2 regions of the Pseudarthrobacter sp. SL88 genome follow, and region 1 is predicted to be linked to the other one. Evidence: riboswitches for the same ligand, from Rfam matches in the RefSeq annotation. Region 1 holds a riboswitch; the other holds the start of a gene.
The links. A riboswitch is a leader RNA that binds a small molecule or an ion and turns the genes downstream of it on or off. The one in region 1 is predicted to bind S-adenosylmethionine.
Positions count from the first base shown of each region.

Region 1 (4,187 bases):
CCCGGCGCCAGGTAGGTGCGGGCGAAGAGTGCGTCGTACATGACCCGGTACGCCGTGTCCGGAATAAGGGCGAGGCGGACGTCGAAGCCGTTGGCCAGGTAGGGGTTGCCCCAGGACAGGAACGCGAACAGCAGTGCGACGGCGGTGCATGCCACTACCAGCCAGGTCCTGGCAGACAGCCACGCCACAATGGTCCGCCGGTGGTAGCCGGCCACGAGGCCGATGACGAACAGCACCTGCCAGACAAGCAGAGGGAACGAATCCTCGAACTGCGACGGCAAGAGCCGGAAGCGTGTGATGGAGCCGACGGCGTAGAGCCCAAGCGTTGCGGCCAGCACCCAGACGGCCTTCCCACGGCTGAGCGCGGCGAGGACCAGCGGGCTGACCAGCAGCAGCACCACGTACAGGCCCATGACGTTGAACTGCCAGGGGCCGAACTGCAGCAGGAGGACGGCAGGCAGCACCTGCGGCGGCACCGGGAACTGGAAGAGGGATTCCATCCCCGCATAGAGGTCGTAGGTACGGCCGGCCCCCTGGTGCCCGGCCCCTCCGGTCCCCTGGTCCACGAAGGTGGTGAGGGCCTCGGTCCGGAAAATGGGAAGCAAGGACACCAGGAAGACGCCAACCAGGACCACCAGCGCCGTCAGGTACAGCTTGCCGGCGCGGCGGGATGTCAGGTCCAGCACGGTGCCAAAATCCTCGCGGACGCGGGGCCCGTAGACCATGCCCACCACCAGCCCGGAGAACAACACGAACAGTTCGGCGCCGCTGACGAAGCCCACTGCCTCCTGGGTCAGCAGCTGGAACAGCGATGTCATGCCCAGGTGGTTGACCACCACGAAGACAATGGCCATGCCGCGGAGCAGGTCCACCCGGGAATCCCGTTTGGAGGGGTCGCCGTAGCCCCATGCCGTGGCGGCGTTAACCCTGCGGGGAATCTGCCACAGTGCCGCCAACAGGAGGATCAGCGCCGCTCCCACAGTCCAGGCCGCGGCGCCCGTCAGTGTGTTGGCCCGTTCATAGCTGCCGCCGGCGCCAACCTCCGTGACGGGTCCGGTCACCATTGACGAATCCTTCAGCCGGGCGTGGGCAGCCGCGGCTACGGTGGAGTTGCCGGTCAGCAACCAGCTGATGCTCGCTACACCCGTGTCCCGGGTGCTGGTCCTTTCGTCCCACACCACCATGGCGGTCTTCGGGAAGTTGGTGGACGTGGCGGCCCCCACCACCTGGTCGAACCAGCCGGCCTTGACGTCCACCTCGGAGGCGCCGCCGGCTGCGGGGCTGTAGAAGGCAGCGGTCTGCAGCATGAACGGCTTGCTGCGGCCGGCTGAATAGTCCCTGTAGAAGTTTTCCCCGCCGGAGGCGGTGAGCATCTCCTGGAGCTCGCCTGCCCGCGGCACCGTGTTCACCGCCGCCCCGCCGGCCGTATCGTCGTGGAAAGCGGTCAGGCCCACCCAGTCCACGGCGTCATCGCCGGGATAGTAGGGTTCGTAGGCGCTGTCCGCCCCGTCCCACGTTCCGTCATCGTTGGTGTCCAGCAAAGCGAAGCCCCCGCTGCCGGGAGCGGGCGCATTCCGGCTCCGGGCGAAGGGATAGTCCTTGCCAAGGTACGGCTCCCACACCATCAGCGGGCCGCCGTCGGACGTCTTGAAGGCGGCGGACACGGCACGGAAGGCGTTGCGGTACGCACCGGGCTGCTGGCCCCATTCCACCCAGCTGGCATTCATGTCCGGGGCAAAACGGATCAGCACCTGCCCGGTGAAACCCGATGTCAGCCGCCGCACTTCCCCGGCAAAGGACGCTGCGGCAGCTTCATCAATCTGGTCGAGCGGCACAGTGGGCTTCACAGTGAACATCGCATGCGAACCCTGGAGTGACGCCTGCTCCAGGAAGCCCCGGAGGTTGTTCTGCTCCGAGGGGCGGTACGGCAGGGCGAGGTCGTGGCCGTAGGCGGCGGGAGATGCTCCAAGCCGTTCGGCGAAACCGGCAGCGGAATCTTCACCCCACTCCAGCACCGCCCCCAGCAGGGGTTTTCCCTCGTCCGGGTTAAGGTCGGCGGCGCTGGCGGCGCCTGCGGACAGCACCACGGCACTCGCTGCCAGAAGCACAACGGCAAGGAATGTCCACACCCTCGACGCGCCCGCGCGGAACGATTGGACCGAAGGTTTGGTGCGTCGTCGCGCGGATGTACGCATGCTCATGGAACCCCCCGGTGCCGAAGACCTGATGGGGCAGCGGCCCCACCTGTACTTTATCGGTCGAAGCCCGCCGGGAATGCATGCAGGAAGCAGCGTAAAACCCGCCCACCTGCGGCAATGCCGCCGTCGGGCGCTGTCCGGAAAGCGCCCGGCACGCCTGTGACCCTGTGTTTCCGGTTCAGTTACGGAAGATGACGACGGCGGCGGTGCGGCTCCCGGCGGCAGGTGTTACGTTTTTGGGGAGTAATGAGTACCGGCGCCAAGCCCTGACTGGCCGGTCGGCAACCCTCCTTCCACGGCGGGGTGCCTCAGGTGAATACTCGGCATATCGACCGATTCGAGCTGCAAGCGTGAGAGAAGGAGATCCGTCATGTCTGACGCACCTGTCCCTGAAGAGAAATTGTCCTACCGCCTGATCAGCGGCCCGGACGACCGCGCCTTTTGCGAGCGGATCTCGGCTGCCCTGGCGGAAGGGTACGTGCTGCACGGCAGCCCGGCAGTGACCTTCAACGGCAGCAGCGTCATCGTAGCCCAGGCCGTGGTGCTCCCGGCAGCCATCGCCTCCGCGGACGCCGCCGTTGCCACCGCTGTGGACCACCTGGAATCCGCCACTGAAGAACCCGAATTCGACGGCGAGGGCCATGCATGAGCTACGCAGGAGACCTGACACCCCAGGAGGCCTGGGCCAAACTGGAGCAGGGCGCCATCCTGGTGGATGTCCGCACTGAGGGCGAATGGGCGCACATTGGCATCCCGGACACCAAGGCCACGGACAACGATCCCCTGTTCATCCAGTGGACGTTTCCGGGCGGCATTCCCAACCCGGAATTCATAACCGACCTTGAGCAGCAGGGCCCGGAGAACCGCGGCACCGAACTGCTGTTCCTGTGCCGCTCCGGGCAGCGCTCCATCGCGGCGGCCACAGCGGCAACCCGGGCGGGCTTCATCTCCTACAACGTCCTGGAAGGCTTCGAAGGCGAACCGGACCGTTACGGCGAACGTACCGTCAACGGCTGGAAGAACCGCGGCCTGCCCACCAACCTCGGAAAGAACTAAGTGACCTTCAACGAAGATGCCGCCGGCTGGAGCCCTGACACCCAGGCCGTCCGCGGCGGACTGGACCGCACCAACTTCCAGGAAACGTCCGAGGCGATTTTCCTCAACTCCGGGTTCGTGTACGAGTCCGCCGCCGCTGCCGAACGCGCCTTCACCGGCGAAGACGAACGCTTCGTCTACTCCCGCTACGGCAACCCCTCGGTGGCCACGTTCCAGGAACGCCTCCGCCTGCTGGAGGGCACCGAGGCATGCTTTGCGACGGCGTCCGGCATGTCCGCCGTCTTCACGGCCCTCGGCGCGTTGCTGGCTGCCGGGGACCGGGTAGTGGCTGCCCGCTCGCTGTTCGGCTCCTGCTTCGTGATCCTCAACGAAATCCTGCCGCGGTGGGGCGTGGAGACCGTCTTCGTCGACGGCCCTGACCTGGACCAGTGGCGGTCCGCCCTGTCAGAGCCCACCACCGCTGTCTTCTTCGAGTCTCCTTCCAATCCCATGCAGGAAATCGTGGACATCGCGGCGGTCAGCGAACTTGCGCACGCGGCGGGTGCCACGGTGGTGGTGGACAACGTCTTCGCCACTCCGCTGCTGCAGCGCTGCGGCCAGCTGGGGGCGGACGTGATTGTGTACTCCGGCACCAAACACATCGATGGCCAGGGCCGGGTGCTGGGCGGGGCCATCCTGGGTACCAAGGAATTCATTGACGGTCCCGTGAAGCAACTGATGCGCCATACCGGGCCCGCCCTGTCCGCGTTCAACGCCTGGGTGCTCACCAAGGGCCTGGAGACCATGGGACTGCGCGTCAACCACTCCTCGGCCACGGCGCTGCGGCTCGCGGAATGGTTGGAGCAGCAGCCCGCCGTCAGCTGGGTGAAGTATCCGCTCCTGAAGTCCCACCCGCAGTACGGGCTCGCGGCCAAGCAGATGAAGGCCGGCGGC
Region 1 is NZ_JAPPRD010000001.1:84,046-88,232, reverse strand. It holds gene opgC (OpgC domain-containing protein) at 1-2,201, opposite strand, end outside; SAM riboswitch class IV at 2,441-2,555, shown strand; gene OVA06_RS00350 (DUF1737 domain-containing protein) at 2,569-2,847, shown strand; gene OVA06_RS00345 (rhodanese-like domain-containing protein) at 2,844-3,254, shown strand; gene OVA06_RS00340 (O-succinylhomoserine sulfhydrylase) at 3,255-4,187, shown strand, end outside.

Region 2 (4,187 bases), 1.3 Mb from region 1:
GCTGTGGACGGGCATGCTCGCGCAGCAGGGCACGGCCCCTGCCACACAAGGCTCCGAAAACGGAGCGGGAGGTTCGGCCGGTGCCGCGGAGGACTGACTCCTGGGACGAATCCGACGTCCGGATCCGGCCCAACAAGAAGGGCACCCGGCCGCGCACGAAGGACCGCCCCAGCCACGACGACGCCGTAACAGGCCGCATCATCACCGTCGACCGCGGGCGCTACACCGCCGTCGTTGACGAAGACTCCGGCGATGAACGGACAGTCATTGCCGCGCGCGCGCGGGAGCTGCGCCGGAACCCGGTGGTTGCCGGCGATTTCGTCTCCCTCGTCGGCGACGTGTCCGGGGATCCCAACACCCTGGCGAGGCTCGTCAAAATCCAGGACCGCAGCACCCTCCTGCGCCGCAGTGCAGACGACACTGACCCCGTGGAACGTGCCGTCGTGGCCAACGCCGACCAGCTGGTGGTAGTGGTGGCAGCAGCCAACCCCGAGCCCCGCACAGGGTTCATCGACCGCGCCCTCGTGGCAGCGTACGACGCCGGCATCGAGCCGATCCTGCTGGTCACCAAAGCGGACGTGAAGGATCCCGGCGAGTTCCTGGCCAACTACACGCACCTTGACTTCCCGGTCATCATCAGCCGGACCGCCGACCTGAAGGCGTCAGGCATTGACGCGCGCTCCGATGACGGGTTGTCGGCCCGGCTGGACAGTGACGCTGTTGCCGGGCTCAGGGCCCACCTGGGCGGCAAGGTCACTGTGATGCTGGGGCACTCCGGCGTCGGCAAATCCACCATGGTGAACGCCCTGACCGGTGCGGAACGGGCCACCGGCGGTGTGAATGCGGTAACCGGACGGGGACGGCACACGTCGTCGTCGGCCCTTGCCCTGCGCCTGGCCGACGCCCCACCCGGCAGCTGGATCATCGACACCCCCGGCATCCGGTCATTTGGCCTTGCCCACGTGGATCCGGACCGGATCCTGAGGTCATTCCCGGATCTTTCGCCGGGCACTGATGATTGCGAACGCGGCTGCAAGCACACCGCCGCTGCCGTCAACTGCGGGCTCGACGCCTGGGTGGCCGGCGGACACGCAGGACCCACCGGTGAAGCGCGCCTGGCTTCGCTCCGGCGGCTCCTGGGCACCGATCCCAGGATGGAAGCCCAGGAGGCCAAGGAGCTCGGCACCATCAGCTGACAGCACCAACCGGCACGGCCGACCTCCCGGCAGAAACGGCGCCAGACGGTAGTTTGGAACCATGATCCAACCCGCTTCGACCTATAACGACGACCTGCGCCTGGCCCATGTCCTGGCCGACTCCGTGGATGACCAGACCATGAGCCGCTTCAAGGCGCAGGACCTCCACGTGGAGACCAAGCCCGACCTGACGCCGGTCACCGATGCGGACAAAGCCGCCGAGGAAGCCATCCGCGGCCAGCTCTCACGTTCCCGGCCACGCGACGCTGTGCTGGGCGAAGAGTTCGGCAGCACCGGCCACGGCTCCCGGCGGTGGATCATCGATCCCATCGACGGCACCAAGAACTTCGTCCGCGGAGTTCCCGTCTGGGCCACGCTCATCGCCCTCGTTGATGAGGGCGAGCCGGTGGTTGGCGTTGTCAGCGCACCCGCCCTGGGTAAGCGGTGGTGGGCCGCCAAAGGCATGGGGGCTTACATGGGCCGATCCCTTGCGTCGGCCACCCGGCTCCGGGTCTCGGACGTTTCCACCCTGTCCGACGCCTCGCTGTCCTATTCCAGCCTCGGCGGCTGGAAGGAACGCGGCAACCTGGACGACTTCCTGGGCCTGACTGAGGACGTCTGGCGCACGCGCGCCTACGGCGATTTCTGGTCCTACTGCATGGTGGCCGAAGGATCGGTGGACATCGCCTGCGAGCCCGAGCTGAACCTTTATGACATGGCCGCCCTCGTGCCCATCGTGGTGGAGGCAGGCGGCCGCTTCACTTCGCTCGAAGGTGAGGACGGGCCGTTCGGCGGGAACGCCCTGGCCACCAATTCCATCCTGCACACCGAAGTGCTGCACCGGCTCAACCCCGGACTGGACGACCTGCTGTAAGCCGGCCTCCTTCCGAACAATCGACCGCGGGCGCCTCCAAAAGGGGGCGCCCGCCGTCGTATTCTTCGGAGAAAGTCCCGTTTCCAGGCCGCGCGTAACAAAAGCCTTAACAATCCCCCCGGCTTCGGACCGGGCCGCCTGATGTTCTATGGTTTTATCCAGGTCACGAGTGCCAGCGCTAAACCCCGGTTTGCTGGCCGGCAACCCTCCATTCGCGGTGGGGTGCCCCGGGTGACGACCAGGCCGGTCCGGAGCGGATGCGGCAAGCGCGGATTCCAGCACAGCCGGAGTCCTGTCCTGAAGTGAGGTCTCCATGACTACTGCCGTCGAATCCCCCATTACCGCCATCGCCGCCGGGAACGTTCCTGACGAACGCCTGGCCGCCGCCGGACGTCCGCTTTCAGCGGTTACAGGCGCCGAAATCCTGGCCCCGTTGATCTCCGGCGGGCACGTCCGCTACGCCAACCTTGACTACGGGGCCTCCGCCCCGGCCCTGACCGTGGTGTCGGCCTACCTCAACGAGATCCTGCCGTTCTACGCCAGCGTCCACCGCGGTGCCGGATACGCATCGCAGATCAGCACTTCGGTCTACGAGAACGCGCGCAACATCGTCCGCGAGTTCGTCGGCGGGCGCCCCGACGATTCCGTGATCTTCACCAGGAACACCACCGATTCCCTCAACCTGCTGGCCGGCTGCCTCCCCGGCACCGACGGCGAACCCGCCGGTGACGTCCTCTACCTGGACATCGAACACCACGCCAACCTGCTGCCGTGGCAGGGTGTCCCCCACCGGAGCATCGTCGCCGCAGACACGATCGCCGGGACCATCGATTCCGTGCGCACCGAGCTTGAGCAGGGCGGCGTCAGCCTCCTGGCCGTGACCGGCGCCTCCAACGTCACCGGCGAAATCCTGCCCATCAGGGAGCTTGCCGCCCTCGCCCACCGTCACGGTGCGCGCATCGTGGTGGACGCGGCCCAGCTGGCGCCGCACCGCCGCGTGGACATCAGCGCCGACGACGTCGACTACCTTGCCTTCTCCGGGCACAAGCTCTACGCACCGTTTGGCGCGGGTGTCCTGGTGGGCCGCCCGGACTGGCTCGACGCCGGAACTCCGCACCTCGCCGGCGGTGGCGCCGTCAAGGAGGCAAAGCTCGACGGCGTCAGCTGGGCCATCGGCCCGGCCCGCCATGAGGGCGGCTCCCCCAACGTACTGGGTGCGGCTACCTTGGCGCGGGCAACACAGGTTATCGCGAGCCTGGACCAGGACCGCTGGCACGCCCACGAGTCGGCCATCCGTTCCTACCTGGTGGAAGGCCTGCAGGCGATCGACGGCGTCACGGTGCACCAGATCTTCAAGGACACCGATCCTGACAAGGACACCATCGGGGTGGTGAACTTCTCTGTGGCGGGTTACGACGCCGGCCTGGTAGCCGCCTACTTGTCCGCCGAACACGGCGTGGGACTCCGCGATGGCCGCTTCTGCGCCCACCCGCTGCTGAAGCGCCTGGGGCTGCCATCGGGATCGCTGCGGGCAAGCTTTGGAGTGGGCTCCCGGCTGGAAGATGCCCAGCGGCTCCTCGCAGGCATTGAAAAGCTCCGCCGGGACGGGCTCGGCTGGGACTACGTGGTCGATGCCGGCCGATGGGTGCCGGCCAACGACACCAGGACCTACCCCCACTGGGCACCGAACACCCCGGGAACGGCCGGCGCAGCGCCCTGCATCGACGACTGACCGCCGGGAGCCGGCACCCGGATGCATGCTGTAAATTCGGACGGTACCCGCAGGGAATCAGCTGAAGGAGGCCGCACGTGGTTCGGGGTGGGCCCAAGCTCGATCACGGGCGGCGCCGGGAGCTCGGCCAGAGCTTCCAGGACGGCGGCAAGCACTATGACAAGGTCCGTCCGGGGTATCCGGCGGAGTCGGCACGGTGGCTGGTGCCCGCAGGCGCCCATGATGCGCTCGACGTCGGCGCAGGGACAGGCAAATTCACTGACCTGCTGCTGGCGCTCGGATTGTCCGTAACCGCCGTCGATCCCTCCGCGGACATGCTGGCGCAACTCTCCGCCCAATACCCGGCAGCTGCTGCCCTGCGCGGCACCGCCGAGGCCACCGGGCT
Region 2 is NZ_JAPPRD010000001.1:1,352,882-1,357,068, reverse strand. It holds gene aroA (3-phosphoshikimate 1-carboxyvinyltransferase) at 1-97, shown strand, start outside; gene rsgA (ribosome small subunit-dependent GTPase A) at 81-1,196, shown strand; gene hisN (histidinol-phosphatase) at 1,258-2,070, shown strand; SAM riboswitch class IV at 2,232-2,345, shown strand; gene OVA06_RS06225 (aminotransferase class V-fold PLP-dependent enzyme) at 2,384-3,802, shown strand; gene OVA06_RS06220 (class I SAM-dependent methyltransferase) at 3,880-4,187, shown strand, end outside.
Region 2: it holds a riboswitch for S-adenosylmethionine, as region 1 does, so the genes downstream of both, OVA06_RS06225 (aminotransferase class V-fold PLP-dependent enzyme) here and OVA06_RS00350 (DUF1737 domain-containing protein) in region 1, are expected to answer to the same signal.